2 linked regions of the Loktanella sp. M215 genome follow. The protein of the gene in region 2 interacts with the protein of the main gene of each other region in a pairwise test. Links are inferred from orthologs where the notes say so. Each region holds a gene or a part of one and is shown on either strand. Other genes may lie near its edges. The genes, in order: ftsH and hflC.

Region 1 (7,555 bases), 160 kb from region 2 along the record:
ACCCGTCGCGCCGCAGGACAGAGACCTGACCGCTGCGCCACAGATATTCCAGCGCGGTCTTGCTGGGATGCCACTCCCACCAGCCACCGCCGCTGCGCACCTCGTCCACCCCCACCTCGCCAGAGGTGCAGGCGCCGTGGTCCGCGATCTGGCGCAGCACCGTGTCCACCTGCCCGCCAAAGCCCGCGGGCCGGTCGATCTCCCACCGGCTCTCCAGCCTTGCTGCATCGCGGGCGAACCGCAGCCGCCAGTGCGGCCACAGGTCCATCGGGATCACGGCGGCATCGTGGGTCCAATGTTCGAACACGGCCCGGTCGCGGGCCAGCAGCCGGTCCAGCGCCTCTGGCCGATACCGCCCATGACGTGCCCACAGGATCAGGTCATGGGCGCGGGCAAAGGTGTTCACGCTGTCCACCTGCACGAATCCCAGATCCGCGATCACCGCCCCCGCACTCTGCCCCGCGTCACGCCCCAGACCGTGACGGTCCAGAAATACCCGCCGCGCGGCATCGTTCGCCAGCACCGACACGCTCATGGCGCCATCTGCCCGGCGCGGATGCTGCGCAGGCTGTCCAGCATCAGCGCCGTCGTCAGCCCGATGTTCAAAAGCCCGTTCGTCGCCGCCATCCCCGCCAGCAACCGCCAGTCCTGCGGCAGCAGCACGTCGCCCAACCCCAGCGTGGTGAAGGCCACCAGCGCGAAATAGACCGCTTCCTCCAGCGTCCCGAAAATCTCCAGCCCGCGCAAGGCCAGCGCCCAGATCCACACACCCACGGTCATCTGCGCCAGCACCCAGATCGCCGTCATGCTCAGCACCAGCGCCAGCTTGGGCCGGTGCGGCCGACGCGCCAGCCACGGATGCAGCCGGTGCAGCACCAGTTCCATCACCCAATAGCTGCCCCCCGCGATCAGGATCGAGATCAGCACCAACGCGCTGCCAAGGGCAATCTGGATCAGCATGGGTCATCCTTTGCGGGTCGCGGCGACCTTAGCACCGGCGCACCGATCGGCCAGCCGTCTTGTGCAGCACCGCTGCCTGTCCTACATCGGGCGCATGGCCAGCAAATCCGACAACAAGAACTACAAGGTCGTCGCCGAAAACCGGCGCGCCCGTTATGATTTCGAGATCCAGGAGGATCTGGAGGTCGGCATCATCCTGCACGGATCAGAGGTCAAATCCCTCCGCGTGGGCCAGTCGAACATTGCCGACAGCTATGCCTCCGTGGACAACGGCGAACTCTGGCTGACCAACAGCTATATCGCGCCCTACGAACAGGCCATGTTCGGGCACGAGGCACGCGCCAAGCGCAAGCTGCTGGTGAAATCCCGCGAACTCGCCCGCCTGTGGAACGCGACCAAGCGCGAGGGCATGACCCTTGTCCCGCTGGTCATGTACTTCAACGACCGCGGGTTGGTGAAGCTGAAGATCGCCATCGCCAAGGGCAAGAAAAACCACGACAAGCGCGCCTCTGACGCGAAACGCGACTGGGCGCGGCAGAAACAGCGCATCCTCAAGACGCACGACTGATCGCCGGAACTTGTGCTGGACCAAGCGCTGCGCTAGGCAGGAGCCGATCCGCAGCAGAGGTGCGCCATGCCAGAAACGTCCGACGATCCGCACACGCTGGTCAGCACCGACTGGCTGGCCGCCCACCTGAACGATCCCGACCTGCGCCTGCTCGACGCCTCGTGGCACATGCCGGACGCGGGCCGCGACGGGCGCGCCGAATATAAAGACACCCATATCCCCGGTGCCCGCTTCTTTGACATCGACGAGATCAGCGACGCCCGGTCCGAACTGCCCCACATGGCCCCCGCGACCGAAAAATTCATGTCCCGCATGCGTGCCATGGGCGTGGGCGACGGCCATCAGGTCGTGGTCTACGACAGCACGGGCCTGTTTTCCGCCGCCCGCGTCTGGTGGCTGTTCCGCCTGATGGGCAAGCGCGACGTCGCGGTCCTCGACGGTGGCCTGAAAAAATGGCTGGCCGAGGGACGCGAGACCGAGGACATGCCCCCCGTCATCCGCGACCGCCACATGACCACCAGCCGCCAGAACCAGATGGTGCGCGACGTGACACAGGTGGCCCGCGCGGCCAAGCTCGGCGATCACACGATCCTCGACGCGCGCGGCCCGGGCCGCTTCACGGGCGCGGAAAAGGAACCCCGCGCCGGCCTGCGCAGCGGCCATATCCCCGGCGCGCGCAACGTGCATTACGCGACGCTGCTGAACGCCGACGGCACGATGAAACCCGTCCCCGCCCTGCAAAAGGTCTTTGCCGAGGCCGGTGCCGATCTGACCAGACCGGTCATCACCACCTGCGGGTCCGGCGTGACCGCGGCGATCATCAATCTGGCGCTGGAACGGATCGGCAATACCGACCACGCGCTTTACGACGGGTCATGGTCCGAATGGGGCATGTATCCCGACCTTCCCATTGCAACCGGCCCTGCCGACTGAACAGGCCCTAAGGAAACCCGCGATGTTCCAGACGCTCAAGGCGCAACCCGCCGACAAGATCCTGTCCCTGATGCAGACCTACAAGGCGGACCCCCGCGACGACAAGATCGACCTTGGCGTCGGCGTCTACAAGGACGCCAGCGGCAACACGCCGGTCATGCGCGCGGTGAAAGAGGCAGAACGCCGCCTCGTCGCCGACCAGACCACCAAGGCCTACGTGGGCTTGGCCGGTGATCCGGCCTTTGCCGACGCGATGATCGACCTGCTGCTGTCGGACACCCTGCCCCGCGACCGCATCGCCGCCATCGCGACCCCCGGTGGCACCGGTGCGATCCGTCAGGCGCTGGAAATGGTCAAGCTCGCCGCGCCCGAGGCGACCGTCTGGATCAGCAACCCGACCTGGCCGAACCACCCGTCGATCATCAAGTTCCTCCGCATGAAGGTCCGTGAATACCGCTACTTTGACGAGGCCACGCGCGGCGTCGATTTCGACGGCATGATCGCCGATCTGGGCACCGTGGCCGAGGGCGACGTCGTCCTGCTGCACGGCTGCTGTCACAACCCGACCGGCGCCAACCCGACGGCGGACCAGTGGGACACCATCATCAAGACCCTGCAGGACGCAAAGGCCGTGCCGCTGGTCGACGTGGCCTATCAGGGCTTTGGCGACGGGCTGGAAGAAGACGCCGCCGCCACCCGCAAGATCGCGAGCGCCTTCCCGAACCTGATGATCGCAGCGTCGTGTTCCAAGAACTTCGGCATCTACCGCGAGCGGACCGGCATCCTGATGGGCATCGCCCGCGACGAGGCCGAGGCAAAGCTGACGCAGGCCAACCTCAACTTCCTGAACCGTCAGAACTACTCCTTCCCGCCCGATCACGGTGCCCGTGTCGTCACCACGATCCTGACCGACCCCGCCCTGCGCGCCGACTGGGAGGCGGAACTGGAAGACACCCGCAACACCATGCTCGACCTGCGCCAACAGCTCGCGGACGAGCTGCGCCGTCTGTCCAACGACGACCGCTTCGATTTCATCGCGGACCACCGCGGCATGTTCAGCCGCCTCGGCACGACCGAAGACAAGGTCGAGACGCTGCGCGCCGACCACGGCATCTACATGGTCAGCGACAGCCGCATGAACATCGCCGGCCTGAACGCCCAGACCGTGCCGATTCTGGCGCAGGCCATCGTCGACGCCGGTATCTGACGAACCGGGCCCGCCCGACAGGCGGGTCCGCACCACCCCTTGTATGCGGCCCGACGCGCGGGCGTCGCGTTTGAATCCTCCTGCACATCCGCTCTAGAACGGATCATGAACAGTCATTCCTTTACATTTGGTGAACACCGCCTGACGGCCCTGCCGTCGGGCGCGCTCTGGTGGGCCGACCGCCGCCTGCTCTGCATCTCGGACATGCACCTGTGCAAGTCGGACCGGATCGCGCGCCGCTCCGGACAAATGCTGCCGCCCTACGAGACTCAGGAGACCCTCTCGAAACTGGCGCATGATATCGCCTTGATGGCACCAGAGACCGTTCTTTGCCTCGGCGACAGCTTCGACGACCTGATGGCCGCCGAAAGCCTCTCGCCCACCGACACGGACACCCTCGCCAGCCTGCAGGCCGGGCGCCGCTGGCTCTGGCTCGAAGGGAACCACGATCCGGGTCCGCTGACCTTTGGCGGGACCCACCTGGCCGTCCACACCGACGGCGGTCTGACGTTCCGCCACATCGCAAGCCACACCGCGCTGGAAATCTCGGGACATTACCACCCGAAACACGCCATCCCCGGCGCGGGCGGCGCGCGCGCCTGCTTCCTCACCGACGGCACCCGCCTGATCCTGCCCGCGTTTGGTGCCTATACCGGCGGCCTGCGGGCGACGGACCCCGTCCTCGCCCGCCTCTTCACCGGACAGACCGTGGCGATCCTGACAGGGCACCGCGCGCTCTGCGTGCCGCTCGCCCGGTCAACGTCCGCAGCGCCGTCGCGGCGCCTGCGCCACAGCAAGCAGTAGCGCCCCACCCGCCCCTCAGGGGACGGTGGGCGGGGCGCCTTCGGGCGTCAGCCCGAACAGCGTCGTCGACCGTCCCCGTCAGGGACGCCAGACCCGCTGTCCGGGTACATGCAACACCAGCGTATCGCCCAGCCGCAGCGTGCCCGGGCGCTCGACCCAGGCGGTGACACCGCGCCGCCCGGCGGCCGCCGCCTTGAAGGCCTTGCCGTGTCCCGGTCGCGCCGCCTCGATCGTTCTGGCCACCAAAGTGCAAGGCTGGTTCAGCATGTCGACGCAAAGCGTCACACCGTCCGGCCCCTGCAGCCGCGACGACGGCGGCAGATGGGTGAAATCACCGATCCCGCTCACCACGACAGACGCACCAAGCCACGCCGGATCGACCGCCTCCAGCCCCAGCTTGTCGGCGATCACCGCAAGCTCCTCCGCGCTCACGATGCTGACCTGCCGCACGTTCCGGATCTCGGTCCCCTTGGGATACTGCGTCGTCACACGGCTGCAGGACGCCCGCGTCAGACCCGCATGCACCTCGCCGGTCATGCCGTCGAACCCCAGCGCCATCGCAGCCAGCGGCTCGCCTGCGATCTCGGGCGCATCCCGGTGCGGCACGCGACCCAGCCATGTCACGCGCCCCAGATACTCCGTCTTTTCCAGCGCCGGCATGACATCACTCCCAAATGCAAAAGGCCCCGTGCTTTGCAGCACGGGGCCCTTGATTAATCAACCCGGATCAGGCGGTCGGTTCCGGCTCCATCCCGCCGTCCGCCTTCGGCTGCTTGCGCGTCTTGGGCACTGAGGGGATCGCGTTCCCGCCAGACGGCGGCGTGTCGTCCAGATCCTCGCCCCGCTTCAGCGCCTCGCCGGCGATGACGCGCGTGATCTCGTTGCCGGTCAGCGTCTCGTATTCCAGCAGGCCCTGCGCCAGGCGCTCCAGATCGTCGCGCTTCTCGGTCAGGATGCGCATCGCGGTGTCATAGCCTTCCTGCACCAGCGATTTCACCTTGTCGTCGATGATCTTCTGGGTATCCGCCGAATGGTTCGTGCCGCCACCGTAGTTCCCCAGATAGGAGTTCTGCTCGTTGGCGTAATCCACGAAACCCAGCTCTTCGGCATAGCCGAACTGCGTGACCATCGCACGGGCGATCTTCGACACCTGCTGGATGTCAGACGATGCACCCGAGGTCACCTGATCCTTGCCGAACACCAGCTCCTCGGCCACACGGCCGCCCATCGCCATGGCGATCTTGGAGGTATACTTCGTGTAGCTCACCGACAACTGGTCCCGCTCCGGCAAGCTCAACACCAGACCCAGCGCACGGCCGCGCGGAATGATCGTCGCCTTGTGGATCGGGTCGTGCTGCGGCACGTTCAGGCCGACGACGGCGTGACCGGCTTCATGGTAGGCAGTCAGCTTCTTCTCGTCTTCGGTCATCACCATGCTGCGACGCTCCGCGCCCATCATGACCTTGTCTTTGGCCGATTCGAAGTCGATCATCGTCACGAACCGGCGTCCCACGCGGGCCGCCATCAGCGCGCTTTCGTTCACGAGGTTCGCAAGGTCAGCACCGGAGAAACCAGGTGTTCCGCGCGCGATGATGCGCAGGTCCACATCGGGACCCAGCGGCACCTTGCGCGCATGGACGCCAAGGATCTTCTCGCGGCCCTTGATGTCGGGATTCGGCACCGTGACCTGCCGGTCGAAACGACCGGGGCGCAGCAGCGCGGGGTCCAGCACGTCGGGCCGGTTGGTGGCCGCGATGATGATGATGCCCTCGTTCGCTTCGAAACCGTCCATCTCGACCAAGAGCTGGTTCAACGTCTGCTCGCGCTCGTCGTTGCCGCCACCGTAACCGGCACCACGGGACCGGCCCACGGCGTCGATTTCGTCGATGAAGACGATGCAGGGCGCGTTCTTCTTCGCCTGCTCGAACATGTCGCGCACCCGGCTGGCACCGACACCCACGAACATCTCGACAAAGTCGGAACCCGAGATCGTGAAGAACGGCACACCCGCCTCGCCCGCAATGGCGCGGGCCAGCAGCGTCTTACCGGTGCCCGGAGGGCCAACCAGCAGCGCACCCTTGGGGATCTTGCCACCCAGCCGGCTGAACTTCTGCGGGTTGCGCAGGAATTCGACGATCTCTTCCAGCTCGTCCTTCGCCTCGTCGATGCCCGCGACCTCGTCAAAGGTCACACGACCGTGCTTTTCGGTCAAAAGCTTTGCCTTGGACTTGCCAAAGCCCATCGCACCGCCTTTGCCGCCGCCCTGCATCCGGTTCATGAAGAACACCCAGACACCGATCAGCAGCACGAAGGGCAGCAGGCCGATCAGAAAGCTCGACAGCGGCGATTGTTCCTGGCTTTTCGCGGTGACGGGAATGTCGCGCGCGATCAGCAGGTTGGTGACTTCCGCATCCGCCGGCTTGATCGCGACATAGTCGCGACCGTCGGTGCCGCGATAGCGAACCTGCTCGCCATCCAGCGTGACGCTGCTGACCGAGTCGCTTTCAACGGCACTCACGAATTCGGAATAACTTTTGGAATTGCTCATCCCCGCATTGGTGCCGCCACTGAACAGATTGAACAGCGTCAGAACCAGCAGGAACAGGACGACCCAAAAGACGATGTTACGCGCGTTGCCCAATGGAAGGCTCCTTTGACATCGGAAATTACCGGCCGTCTACTAACAGACCGTTTATTGTCATGCAAAATAGACATTCCCGCGCGATCTTCAATGCGCAAGCAGCCGGTTCGGCAACTCTCCTCCCGGGGGATGGTGTTCCAGCACGTATCGGGGTCCGAACCGCAGCGGCTGACAGGCGACCAGACGGTCGCCGTCCCAGACCCCCGGCAGGCCCGCCAGTACCAGACGCGGCGCGCGCGGCGCGGGCTTTGCGGCGATCTGCGCCAGCCCCGCCTCGCCCAGCGCGCCCACGCTCAACCCTTTGATGTTGGGTCCGAAAACCCGCCACCGGCCGTCCCACAGGGGCTGGCTTTCGCCCACGGCGATCCGCCCCGCCACCCGTGCAGGCTCCCGCGCGATCCAGACGCGATCGCCGCGCGGCACCACGATTCCGCCGTGCAGC
Region 2 (12,704 bases):
CGGCATCATCATCATCAAGGGTGCGGTGCTCTTCGCCCTGTCGCTCCTCTTCAAGATGAAGGGCAAGGACCGCTGGCTCTTTACCCTCGGCCTCGCGCAGGCCGGCGAATTCGGCTTCGTGCTGATCTCGTTTTCGTCACAGCAAGGCGTGCTGCCGGGCAGCCTGTCAGAGATGCTGCTGCTGGTGATTGCGCTGACCATGCTGATCACGCCCTTGCTGTTCATCGGCTTCGACTGGCTGACCCACCGCATGGACGAGGCGGAGGATCACGAACACGACGAGGTCGACGAACAGGGCGCCGTCATCATCGCAGGCATCGGCCGCTTCGGCCAGATGGCCAACCGCCTGATCCAGTCGGCGGGCTTTTCCACCGTCGTCATCGACAACGACCTGTCCGCCGTGCAGATGATGCGCCGCTTCGGCTATCGCGGCTTCTTTGGCGATCCCACCCGGCCCGACCTGCTGGCCGCCGCGGGCATCGACGATGCGCGCGTCATGATGGTGGCCCTCGACGACAAAGACACCGCCACGCGGCTCGTGGCTTACGTGCGCAAGGTGCGCCCGGACATCCACATCATCGCCCGCGCCCGCGACCGGGTGCATGTCTACGAACTCTACGCCGCCGGCGCCGACGACATTGTCCGCGAGATGTTCGACAGCTCGCTCCGCGCCGGCCGCTATGCCCTGGAAAATCTCGGGCTGACCGATTTCGAGGCGGCAGAGGCCGAGACCATGTTCTACCACTCCGACCGCGACATGGTGCGCGAACTGGCCGAGCTGTGGAAGCCCGGCGTCGCCGTGGCCGACAACCCGGCCTATGTCGCCCGCGCGCGACAATTGGACAACGACCTTGAAACCGCCCTCGCATCGCGCGTCCAGAACCGCGAGGAGGAGGAGAAGGAACGCCTGCTACCCCGCCGCCCCGGCGATACCTCGAACAACAGCCGCTAGCCCGCGCTGACCGCCGCCTCGGCAAAGGTCATCATGCCGGACTGGCAATTGACTGCGGCCTGCACGATGCCGATCGCCAGTGCGGCCCCCGATCCTTCGCCAAGACGCAGACCCAGCGACAGCAGCGGCGCCTTGTCCAGTGCCGTCAGCAACCGTGCGTGGGCGGCCTCGGCGCTCTGGTGACCGGCCACCGAATGATCCAGCGACCCCGGCACGGCCTGCGCCAGCACGGCGGCGGCGGCACAGCAAATGAACCCGTCAAGGATCACCGGAATGCCGTCGACCCGCGCCCGTGCCATGGCCCCGGCCATCGCCGCGATCTCGCGCCCGCCGAGACAGCGCAGGACCTCCAGCGGATCCGTCGCTTCCCCATGCAGCGCCACGCCGCGCGTCACCGCATCCGTCTTGCGCGCCAGCCCCGCATCGTCGACGCCGGTGCCGCGCCCGGTCCAGTCGGCGGCCTCTCCGCCGAACAGGGCCAGCGCCATGGCCGCCGCCGCCGTCGTGTTGCCGATCCCCATTTCGCCCACCACCAGCAGGTCGGTGTCGGGCTGGACCGCATCCCAGCCGGCAGTCAGGGCGGACACGACCTCGGCCTCGGTCATCGCAGGCCCTTGCGTGAAATCCTGCGTCGGCCGGTCCAGATCCAGCGGCACCACGTCCAGCCGCGCGCCGCAGGTCTGTGCCAGCTGGTTGATGGCCGCGCCCCCCGCCTGAAAGTTGCCGACCATCTGCGCCGTCACCTCGGCCGGAAATGCCGAAATCCCCTGCGCGCAGACCCCGTGATTGCCCGCAAAGATGACGATCTGTGGCGCGGTGATGCGGGGCCGGTCCGACCCTTGCCAGCCCGCGATCCAGACCGCCAGATCCTCCAGCCGCCCAAGCGAGCCCTGCGGCTTCGTCAACTGGCCGTTGCGCGCGGCAGCCGCGGCACCTGCCGCGCCGTCCGGTCCGGCGGCCGCCGCCAAAGTCTCACGAAATGTGGGCAGGCTGGTAAAAGGCGCGGTCATCATGGTCCTCGTTGCGGTTCTGTCGCGTCATGTCTAACCAGAAGAAGCAAAATGAAAACCCCTGCACAGGACCGTCCGTCGTGCCCGATGACAAAGCCCTCGCGGTGCCCGCCGACCTTGCCGCATCGCTCGGGCTGCTGACGCGCCTGCCGATACGCGTCGATACCGCCCGCGCCGTCGCGCGCGGCGCCCGCGCCGCCTGGGCCTGGCCGCTGGCGGGTGTCTGCGTCAACGCGCTGGCTGCCCTTATGGCAAGCCTCGTCCTCTGGACCGGCCTGCCGCCCGCCATCGCGGCGCTGATCCTGATCGCGACCCAGATCGCCGTGACCGGTGCCATGCACGAAGACGGGTTGGCCGACAGCGCCGACGGCCTCTGGGGCGGCTGGGACAGCGCCCGCCGCCTCGCCATCATGAAAGACAGCCAGATCGGCACCTACGGCGTGCTGGCCCTCGGCCTCGCCCTGCTGCTGCGGTGGCAGCTCTGGGCGCTGCTTCTTGCAGCCCACCAGCCGCTCTGGGCCGTGGCACTCGCAACAGGTGCGATCAGCCGCGTGCCGATGGTGGCCCTCGCCCGCGCGTTGCCGCCCGCGCGCGACGGCGGGCTGGGCCGCAGCGTCGGCCGCCCCGGTGGCGGCACCCTCGCGCTGGCCATCGTGCTGTCGGCCTGTATTGCCGCGGCGGGCCTCGGCCTCGCGGCCGTGCCCGTCATTCTTGCGATCACCCTCACCACGACACTCTGGGCCCAGATGGCCCGGGCCAAGATCGGCGGCCAGACCGGCGACATCCTTGGCGCTGCCCAGCAGATCGCAGAGATCACGACGCTGCTGACCCTCGCAGCGCTCATCTGACAGACCCCTTTCTTCTGGTCGAAAATACTTCGGGGGAGGGCGCAGCCCGGGGGCAGCGCCCCCAGCCGCCTATCCGCCGCAGCGCAACGCCGCCGCAAAGGCACCCTGCCCCATCGGCCCCAGATCACGCATCACCGCACGCCCGCCCACGATCCGTGTGGCCATCACCCGGGTCCAGCCTGCATCCGCCGTCACCGTTTCGGTCACCCCGCCGCAGGTCCGAAAGCCACCGCTGATGACAGGATCGCCGATCCGGTGATTGGTCAGTCCGGGGATGCGGTAGACTTCGGTCAGCGCGGCACCGTCAAACCGCCAGACCCGCATGACGCGGTCCAGATGCGGGCGGTCGATATAGGCGACCTCGATCCGGCCATCGCCGTCGATGTCACCGCCCCCGACGGGGGCCAGCCAGCGACGCGCCTGACCGATGTAGGGCGTCGTTGCCAGCACCGCCAATGCGTCACCACGCACCCCGTAAAGCGCAAGCTGCGCGCCTTGCGTCAGGCTGGTGCGCACCGCGATCACCTCGGCGCGACCGTCGCCGTCCAGATCGACGATCCGGGGCGCGGTATCCTCGAACACATGTCCGTCGCCTGCGGCTGCGGTCAGGATGAGGCATCCATCTGCACCAGCAACCTCGGCACGCAAGACCTGCGCCGTCGTTGCGCGCCCGAAAATGGCATGGTCATAGTCAGTCGTCGGATCGGCGTACCACGCCCGCGTCACAAGGGCGGAGCCGCCTGCAACTGCGACCTCGCCCACCACAGCAGCCCGGGGCGCGTTGCAGGCGGCAGCCCCGGTCGCCAGACAGGCCAGCAGACCTGCGGCGACCGCGTACCACATCAGATCTGCTTTTCGGGCATCTGCACGCGCAGACCGTCCAGATCATCGCTGACCTTCAGCTGGCAGGTCAGGCGGGAACGGGCCGGATCGGGCTTGTAGGCGAAATCCAGCATGTCCTCCTCCATCGCGTCCTTGGCGGGCAGCTTGTCCACCCAGGACGGGTCGACGTAGACGTGGCATGTCGAACAGGCGCAGGCGCCGCCGCAGTCGGCCTCGATCCCCGGGATGCCGTTGTCACGCGCCCCTTCCATGACCGTCATGCCGGTCTTGACCTCGACAACGTGCTCCTTGCCGCCATGCTCGACGTAGGTGATCTTGGCCATCCGATGTTCCTTTGTGCCTTCGGGTTGAAAAGTGTTCTAAAGAAGATGGTTGCGTCCTGCCAGTCACAAATCCCCCTGCCGCGCGACCGTCCTCTATCGCTGCCAGCGCACGCCCGCTAATCCTTGCGGCAGAGGAGATCCGATGCGCCACCTGATCAAAGTCCTGCCGCTGGCCCTTGCCGCCTGCACGGCGCAGCCCTCGGGCAACGCCGTGGCCCCTGCGGAAATCGTCGTCTCGTTGGGAGAGATCGAGACCGATGTGAACGGACGCTGCTTTGCCACCGCTGCAGGGCCGACGCGCACCGATATCGTCAATGAGCTGATCGAGGTCGTCCCCGCCGTGCGCGCCGCAGACGGCAGCGTCACCAGCCCGCCGGTCTTCCGCAACGTCTCGCGCCCGCAAACCGTCTCGACCGGCCCCGGTCGGCGGTTCGAAACGGTCTGTCCCCCCGTCTACACAATCGCCTTCGTGTCCAGCCTGCAACGCGCCCTGCTGATCCGGCGCAGCTATAGTGGGCCGATCACGGGCCGATACGACGAGGCGACGAGTCTTGCGGTTCAGATGTTCCAGCGTGCAGAGGGCATCGACAGTCCGCTGCTGGGTGTCGCGGCTGCACGGACTCTTGGCATTCTGGCCGTGCCGCGCGGCTGACACGACAACGCCGCCCCCGCAGGGACGGCGTGTGTGATGATCGCGACGGATCAGTTCTGATCCGTGCTGCCATCCGGTTCGGCCGGACCTGCGTCACCCGCATCGCCCAGCGCCAGCGCGAGGAACCGCGGATTGCCGTCGCGCCGCACCAGCAGCAGCAAGGAGGTCTGACCCGCCTCGGCCGCATTGTCGATTCGCGCCTGCAACTCTTCCGGCGTGGTGACGGGCTCCTGACCCGCATCGGTGATCAGGTCGCCTTCTGCCAGACCCTTGGCACCGGCGTCGGACGCCGGATCGACGGCGGTTATGACCAGACCGGCCCGGTCGTCCAGACCGTATTGCTCTGCCAGATCAGGCGTGACCGGAGAGACGGTCAGTCCCAGCATCTCCTGCGTGGCGTCCTCTGGTGCCGGGCCCGTATCAGAGGCCGGGAAGGCCGTGGCCTCGTCGGTCTCGCGGCGGCCCAAGGTCACATCGATCATGGTCTCGTCACCGTTGCGCAGGACCTGCATCGGGATCTTGGCGCCGACGGCAGAGTTGCCGACCATCCGCACCAGTTCGCGCGTGTCGGTGACTTCGGTGCCGTCGTAGGACAGGATCACGTCGCCAGACAGCAGGCCCGCATCCTCTGCCGGGCCGGGGGGGACGTCGGTAATCAACGCGCCGCGCGCGCTGTCCAGACCGTCGATGGCGCTGACCATGTCCGGCGTCACGTCCTGAATGCGCACGCCCAGCCAGCCGCGGCGGGTTTCCCCGAACTCGCGCAACTGATCGACGACGTTCGACACGACCGCGGACGACATGGCGAAACCGATGCCGATCGACCCGCCGTTCGGCGACAGGATCGCGGTGTTCACGCCGATGACTTCGCCGTCCATGTTGAACAGCGGCCCGCCAGAGTTGCCGCGGTTGATTGCGGCGTCGGTCTGGATGTAATCGTCATAGGTGCCCGACAGCGCCCGGTTGCGCGCCGACACGATGCCCGCACTGACCGAGAATCCTTGCCCCAGCGGGTTGCCCATCGCCAGCACCCAGTCGCCGACGCGCGCGCCGGTGGCGTTACTGTTGCCGAATTCCACGAATTGCAGCGGGCTGTCGTATTCGACCTTCAGCAGCGCGATATCCGTGTTGGTATCCGTGCCGACCAGCGTCGCCGGCAGTTGTTCCGCCGGTTGGCCGTCGCCCGGAAAGAACTCGATCTCGATCTCGTCGGCGCCTTCGATGACGTGGTTGTTCGTCACGATATAGCCGTCAGCCGAGATCACGAAGCCGGAGCCCAGCGCACTCGACCGGCGCGGCTGGCCACCGGGGCCGTTCTGCAGGTCGTTGAAGAAATCCTCGAACGGAGAGCCATCGGGCACGATGCCCTGCGGCCCTTCGCGACCCGCCACAGTCGTCGAGGTCGTGATGTTCACCACCGAAGGGCTGACCTGTGCGGCAAGATCGGCAAAGGTCAGCGGACGGCCGGCGACGGCCCCGGGCAGGGCCTGTGTCGTATCTGCGGTCGTCGTCTCGGGGTTGACCTGCGCGTGACCCGGCAGGGCCTGCGCCAGCACAAGCGCTGTCGTCAGCGCCAGACCGGTCAGGATGGGGCGGGGATCGGCGCGATGTTGGACTTTTGCCTGTGACCTCACGGGGCGGACTCCTTGGATGATTGACGCGTTGGCGCTGCTTTGACCTGAACCTAGGCTGCAAAACCGGCAACGCAAAGTCTGAATGCAGAAGCTGAACGGAACGTGACCTTTTGCCTCGAAACAGGCGGGATCATGCCCCGTCAACGGAAAGGGCCGGCGCGAACGCCGGCCCTTTTTATGATGTACGACCGATCAGGGATCAGTTCACGGGGGCCGGCGCGCCTGCATCGGCAGGTGCCGGTTCGGCCGCCGCCTCTGTGTCAGCGGGCGCCGCTGGGGCAGCAGGCGCGGCAGAGGCTTCCGGTGCAGCCGCAGGGGCGGGTGTCGCCGCCGGTGCGGCCGGGGCGGACGCCGCCGCCGCTCTGGCCTGATTGGCGGTCTGTCCCTGATCGGACTGCAGATAGTTGAAGAACTCTGAATCTGGGCTCAGCACCATCGACGACCGGCCCTGTGCGGCGAACCGCTCGTACGCCGTCATCGACCGGTAGAAGGCAAAGAACTCCGGGTCAGCGCCAAAGGCTTCGGCGAAGATGCCGTTACGCTCGGCGTCCGCCTCACCGCGGGTGATGTCGGCCTGACGCTGGGCGTCAGAGGTCAGCTCCACCACGGTGCGGTCGGCGGCGGCACGGGTCCGCTGGGCGGCCTCGTTACCGCGCGCAACCTCGTCTGCGGCCTCGCGGTCACGTTCCGCGATCATCCGCTCGTAGGTCGCATTCAGGTTTTCCGGCGGCAGGTCCGTGCGCTTCAGCCGCACGTCGATGACCTCCAGCCCCAGTCCCCGCGCTTCGGAGATGGCGTTGTTGCGGATGCGCAGCATCAGCGCCGCACGGTCCGTCGACAGGATGTCGTTGGACGCCACGGTGCCCAGCACGTTGCGGGTCGTGTCGCGCAGGATGCCGTCCAGACGACGGGCCGCGACTTCTTCGCCACCCGCACCGACAGCCTGCCGGAACTGGCGCACATCAACGATCCGGTAGCGGGCGAAGGCGTCGACAACCAGACGACGATCATCCGACGGCGTGACCTCCAGCGGGTCAAGGTCGCGCGACAGGATCCGGTCGTCGTAGGTCACGACGTTCTGGATGAACGGGATCTTGAACCCAAGGCCCGGCTCTTCCTTCACCTTCACGATCTGGCCGAATTGCAGGACCAGCGCCTTTTCACGCTCGTCCACGATGAAGACCGAGGAGATGGCGATCACAATGACGACCAGCAGAGCCGGCAGCAGATAAATGGATTTCCGCATCAGTTCGTCCCTCCGTTCGCAGGTGCCGCAGCCGGCGCATTGCGCTGGGTGTTTCCGCCCAGCTGGTTCAGCGGCAGATAGGGCACGACGCCCTGCCCGCCCTGGCTTTCGTCAAGCAGGATGATGTCCAACTCTCCCAGCACTTTTTCCATGGTTTCCAGATAAAGCCGCTTGCGCGTCACATCCGGTGCCTTCGCGTATTCCGTCAACACGGCAGAGAAGCGGCTCGCCTCACCGGCAGCCTCGTTCACGACCTGCGCGCGGTAGCCTTCGGCCTGCTCGATGGTCTGGGCAGCCTGACCGCGGGCTTCGGCTTCGACCCGGTTGGCATAGGCATCGGCGACGTTCTGCAACCGGTCACGCTCCTGCTCGGCGTCCTGCACCTTGCGGAAGGACGCGATAACGGGCTCTGGCGGGTCGGCCTTGTCGAAGTTCACACGCACGATGTTCACACCGGATTCGTAGCTGTCCAGCGTGCTCTGGATCTCGCTCTTCAGACGCTCTGCGATCGAACCGCGGTCGCGGTTCAGGATCGGCGCCAGCTGGCTTTGGGCGATGATCTCGCGCATCACGGATTCCGACACAGCCTCGATCGTCTGTTCGGGATCGGCGAGGTTGAACAGGAATTTCTGCGGATCGTTGATGTTCCAGACCACCTGAAAATCGATGTCCACGATATTCTCGTCACCCGTCAGCATCAGCCCCGCGTCCATGCCCGACCGGCTGGTGCCGATGTCGATGGACCGTTCGGACGTGACCGGCATCACTTCGCGCGTCACGAAAGGCCAGGGTGCGAAATTCAGGCCCGGCCCGTTGGTGGACATGTAGTCGCCCAGCAGCAGTTCGACCGATTGTTCCTCGGGCTTGACCGTATAGACCGACGCCACGACCCAGGCCACGACGACCGCCAGCACGCCAAGACCCACGGTCCCGCGCGTCAGGCGCGGACCACCGCCGCCGCCCGTGCCGTTCGATCCGGTCCCGCCACCGCGACCGCCCATCAGGACGCGCAGCTGTTCGCGGCCCCGGTTCATCAACTCGTCGATTTCGGGAATCTGAGGCCCCTCGCCCGGTCGGCGGGGTGGCCGTGGTGGCGGTGTCTTGCCGCCGTTCTTGTCACCCCGGTTGTCGTCGCCGCCGCCCCCCCAGGGGCCCCCGTTGTTGCCTGCCATCGTGTGTCAGTCTTCCTTGATGTTACGATCCTGTTCGGACCCGTTCATATGCAGATCGGGACACCGCCCCGAAAATTCAAGTTGTGCGCACCGGCTTGCGCATCGTGACCAGCTCTTCGGCCATGGTGGGATGGACCGCACAGGTGCGGTCGAAATCCTCTTTCGTCGCACCCATCTTGATCGCGATGGCCGCCATCTGGATCATCTCGCCCGCATGGTCCGCGACGATGTGACACCCCAGAACCTTGCGGGTCTCGGTGCTGACGATCAGCTTCATCAGCACACGCTGCGGCGTATCGAGGAAGGCCGTCTGCATCGGGCGGAATGCGGTGGAATAGATCTCGACACTCTCGCCCCGGCTGGTGGCATCGTCTTCCGTCTCTCCCACGGTGCCAAGTTCCGGCTGTGTAAAGACGGCGCTGGCAATCAGCGCGTGATCCACCGGCGTCGGGTTTCCCTTGAAGACGGTCTCGACAAAGGCCATCCCCTCGCGGATCGCCACGGGCGTCAGCTGAACCCGGTCGGTCACGTCGCCGATGGCATAGATCGAGGGCACGTTGGTCTGGCTGAACTCATCGACCACGATTTCCTTGTGTCGGCCAAGGTCCACGCCTGCGGCATCAAGACCAAGGTTGTCGGTGTTGGGCGCGCGGCCCGTGGCGAACAGGACGTAATCGAAGACCTTTTCGTCGCCATTCGTGGCCCGCGTCCAGATCGGACCGGCGGCGCGCCCATCGGTAAAGCTCTTGGGGTTGCTGGCCAAGGCATTCGTCTCGCCGGCCGGCGCGCCCATCGTCGCGGCAGGCTCTGCACCGGCGGCGGCGTCGGACCCTGTAGGCATCGGCCCGCGCGGGGCCTCGCCTGCAGGGCAAAGCTCTGTCACGGTTGTGCCCGTGTGCAGGTCGATCCCCCGGTGACGCATGGATTCCGCCAGCAAGCCGCGCGCCTCGTCGTCGAAACCTTTCAGGATCTGGGCGCCCCGATGATAGACCGTCACCTTCACGCCCAGCCCCGCCATGATGCAGGCAAATTCGCAGGCGATGTAGCCCCCACCGATAATCAGCAGCGTCTCAGGCAGCTTTTCCAACAGGAACATATCGTTGGACACGATCCCCAGATCGCAGTTTTCCATCTCGGGCCGGGTCGGGTGGCCGCCGGTCGCGATCAGGATGTGCTTGGCGGTCACGGTCTTGCCGTCACCAACCTGCACCGTATGCGCATCCTGCAGGACGGCGCGGCAGTCGTGGATATCCACGCCAGAGCCATCGAGCAGGTTGCGATAGACCTGTTCAAGCCGGTCCAGTTCCTTATGCAACTTTGTGCGGAACCGGTTCCAGTCGAAATCGCCCAGCGTCGCGTCCCAGCCATAGCCCTGCGCCTCTTCTACACGCTCGGCATAGCTTGACGCGTAGACCATCAGCTTCTTAGGCACGCAGCCCCGGATGACACAGGTGCCGCCCATGCGGCTTTCCTCGGCCAGACCGACCTTGGCGCCCGTCTCGGCTGCCATGCGCGCGGCCCGCACGCCGCCGGACCCGCCACCGATGACAAAAAGATCGTAGTCGAAAGACATCAAAAGGCCCCGTTGCAGCAAAATCCTGCGGCAACCTAGCCGCAACGGATCGGAAAGGCCAACGCCCCTTGCACAAACGTGACGGCTGCGGATCAGCCTTTCAGAAACGGGATCGGCAGCCCCGCGACATCGGCCAGCAGGACGAAATTCAACGTCAGCACCACGGCCGAGGCCGCAATGGCCAGCGTGCGCAACACCGGTCCGGTCACGAAATCCCCCATGACACTGCGGCGCGAGGTGAAGATGATCAGCGCGATCATCGGGATCGGCAGGGCGATGGACAGCACGACCTGACTTGCCACCAGCGCAGAGGTGACATTGACCCCCATCGCGACCACGATGAAGGCCGGCGCCATGGTGACGATCCGCCGCACCAGCAGCGGGATGTTCATGCGGATGAAGCCCTGCATGATCATCTGCCCCGCCATGGTCCCGACGACACTGGACGAGACGCCGGACGCGATCAGGCTGATCAAGAAGGCCGCCGCGGCAGCGCCGCCCAGCAGCGGCGTCAGCGTGTGATAGGCGGTCTCGATCTCGGCCACTTCGGGGTTGCCCGCGTGAAAGGCCGATGCCGCCATCATTACCATCGCGATGTTGATCATGCCCGCGACGGCAAGGGCCACCACGACCTCGATATTGGAAAAGCGCAGCACCTTGGCGCGTTCGACGTCGTTGTGGATCTTGACCCGCTGCTGCGTCAGGCCGGAATGCAGATAGATCGCATGCGGCATGACCGTCGCCCCGATGATTCCGACAGAGATCGTCAGCGCCGCAAGATCCGGCATCTGCGGCAACACGGCCCCCCGCGCCGCCTCGCCCCAGGCAATCGGCGCGATCAGAAGCTCGGCCAGATAGCACAGGCCGATCACGCCCACGAGCGTGCCCACCAGCAGTTCCATCGGGCGAAAGCCGCGGTTTTCCACCAGCAGCAGCGCATAGGTCACGATGGCCGTAATCCCCATGCCGACCATCAGCGGCAGGTTGAACAGCAAGGCCAGCCCGATGGCCCCGCCCAGAAACTCTGCCAGATCGGTTGCCATGGCCGCGATTTCCGACACGATCCACATGAACAGGACCGTCGGGCGCGAGAACCCGTCGCGGCAATGCTCTGCCAGGTTCTTGCCCGTGACGATCCCCAGCCGCGCCGACAGCGCCTGGAACAGCATCGCCACAAGGTTCGCCATGACCACAACCCACAGCAGGGCATAGCCATAGCCCGCCCCTGCCTGAATGTTCGTCGCATAGTTGCCGGGGTCCATATAGGCGACCGAGGCGATCACCGCAGGCCCCGCGAACACCAGCCACGACCGCGGCCCTTTCAGACGCCCCGCCAGCACGTCGGCCATGCGCTGCGACGTGCGGTCAGTCAGGGAAGAACTGGGCGTGGACATGTCGGTGGCGCACCTTGGAATGAGAATGGTTCGCAGCACCATATGCGCCGCGTTCCCGCCCCCGTCCAGTGCGCAGATGGAATGGCTGTCAGTCGCCCAGATCGGCGAACAGGTTATCACCGTCAAGAAAGTCGTACCGCGTCTCGTCGGTCTCGCCCTTGTTGATGTCGTGGACCTCGACCCGGCCATCGGCGTAACCGGTCACCACGATATCGCAGATATCGATGAACAATCCGTTTTCCACCACGCCGGGGATCTGGTTCAGCACCAGAGCCAACTGCCGCGCATTGCCGATGCGGTTCAGGTGCAGGTCCAGAATATGATTGCCCTCGTCCGTGACGAAAGGCGTCTGGCCGTTCATCCGCAGGGTCGAGGTCGATCCCATCACGTCAAGGCCGATCAGCGCCTCTTCGACCAGCACCTTGGAGGTTTGCCAGCCGAAGGGGATCACCTCGATCGGCAGCGGGAAGGCGCCCAGCGTCTCGACCTTCTTGGACACGTCGGCAATCACGATCATGCGGTCGCTGGCCGTCGCCACGATCTTTTCCTGCAACAGCGCACCGCCGCCACCCTTGATCAGGTTCAGCGCGCCGTCGAATTCATCCGCACCGTCGATGGTCAGATCCAGCCACTTCGCCTCGTCCAACGAAATCACCTCGATGCCCACGTCGCGCGCCAGTTCGGCGGTCCGGGTCGAGGTCGGCACGCCCTTGATCCGCAACCCGTCATCGCGCACCATTTCGCCCAGGCACCGGACCAGCCAGGCGGCGGTGGACCCGGTGCCAAGGCCAAGTTTCATGCCGGATTCGACGTAATCGCAGGCGCGGCGCGCGGCGACGAACTTGGCCTTGTCGATGGGGGACAGATCGGCGGGCATGGGCTGGCTCCTTTACATGACGCGGGCGTTATAGGTCCTGCGCCGGATGCAGGCGAGGGGGAAATGTCGTCTCCCCTCAGACCACCGCAACCTGTGGAGCGGAACCCGCAGCGCATCCGCAGCGTTCTGTCTTTACCGCCCAAGAGGTCATTTCCATGTTACAACAGGTTTCCCCACAGG

What was found.
Region 1: the proteins of hflC (region 2) and ftsH interact in binary tests that used the Escherichia coli proteins (3 or more experiments, as listed by UniProt). The link is inferred for Loktanella sp. M215 from one-to-one orthologs.

What each region holds. Positions count from the first base shown.
Region 1 is NZ_WMEA01000001.1:44,003-51,557, forward strand. Bases 4,657-7,555 are described here. They hold ftsH (ATP-dependent zinc metalloprotease FtsH), read right to left. Parts: upstream 7,114-7,555; coding sequence 5,200-7,113; downstream 4,657-5,199. Other genes in these bases: GLR48_RS00260 (MOSC domain-containing protein), read right to left, coding at 4,657-5,132; tilS (tRNA lysidine(34) synthetase TilS), read right to left, coding at 7,201-7,555. Outside these bases: GLR48_RS00230 (winged helix-turn-helix domain-containing protein), read right to left, coding at 1-535; GLR48_RS00235 (ion channel), read right to left, coding at 532-960; SsrA-binding protein SmpB, read left to right, coding at 1,055-1,528; sseA (3-mercaptopyruvate sulfurtransferase), read left to right, coding at 1,595-2,461; GLR48_RS00250 (amino acid aminotransferase), read left to right, coding at 2,484-3,668; ligase-associated DNA damage response endonuclease PdeM, read left to right, coding at 3,774-4,472; more of GLR48_RS00260, read right to left, coding at 4,551-4,656. UniProt on the Escherichia coli protein: Acts as a processive, ATP-dependent zinc metallopeptidase for both cytoplasmic and membrane proteins. Plays a role in the quality control of integral membrane proteins.
Region 2 is NZ_WMEA01000001.1:198,845-211,548, forward strand. Bases 5,486-8,484 are described here. They hold hflC (protease modulator HflC), read right to left. Parts: upstream 7,509-8,484; coding sequence 6,462-7,508; downstream 5,486-6,461. Other genes in these bases: GLR48_RS00990 (Do family serine endopeptidase), read right to left, coding at 5,486-6,262; hflK (FtsH protease activity modulator HflK), read right to left, coding at 7,508-8,484. Also shown: GLR48_RS00960 (monovalent cation:proton antiporter-2 (CPA2) family protein), read left to right, coding at 1-952; cobT (nicotinate-nucleotide--dimethylbenzimidazole phosphoribosyltransferase), read right to left, coding at 949-1,962; cobS (adenosylcobinamide-GDP ribazoletransferase), read left to right, coding at 2,043-2,810; GLR48_RS00975 (FG-GAP-like repeat-containing protein), read right to left, coding at 2,880-3,653; GLR48_RS00980 (2Fe-2S iron-sulfur cluster-binding protein), read right to left, coding at 3,653-3,976; GLR48_RS00985 (peptidoglycan-binding domain-containing protein), read left to right, coding at 4,119-4,628; more of GLR48_RS00990, read right to left, coding at 4,679-5,485; more of hflK, read right to left, coding at 8,485-8,680; GLR48_RS01005 (FAD-dependent oxidoreductase), read right to left, coding at 8,757-10,253; GLR48_RS01010 (Nramp family divalent metal transporter), read right to left, coding at 10,346-11,647; ribose-5-phosphate isomerase RpiA, read right to left, coding at 11,736-12,524; GLR48_RS01020 (type III polyketide synthase), read left to right, coding at 12,680-12,704.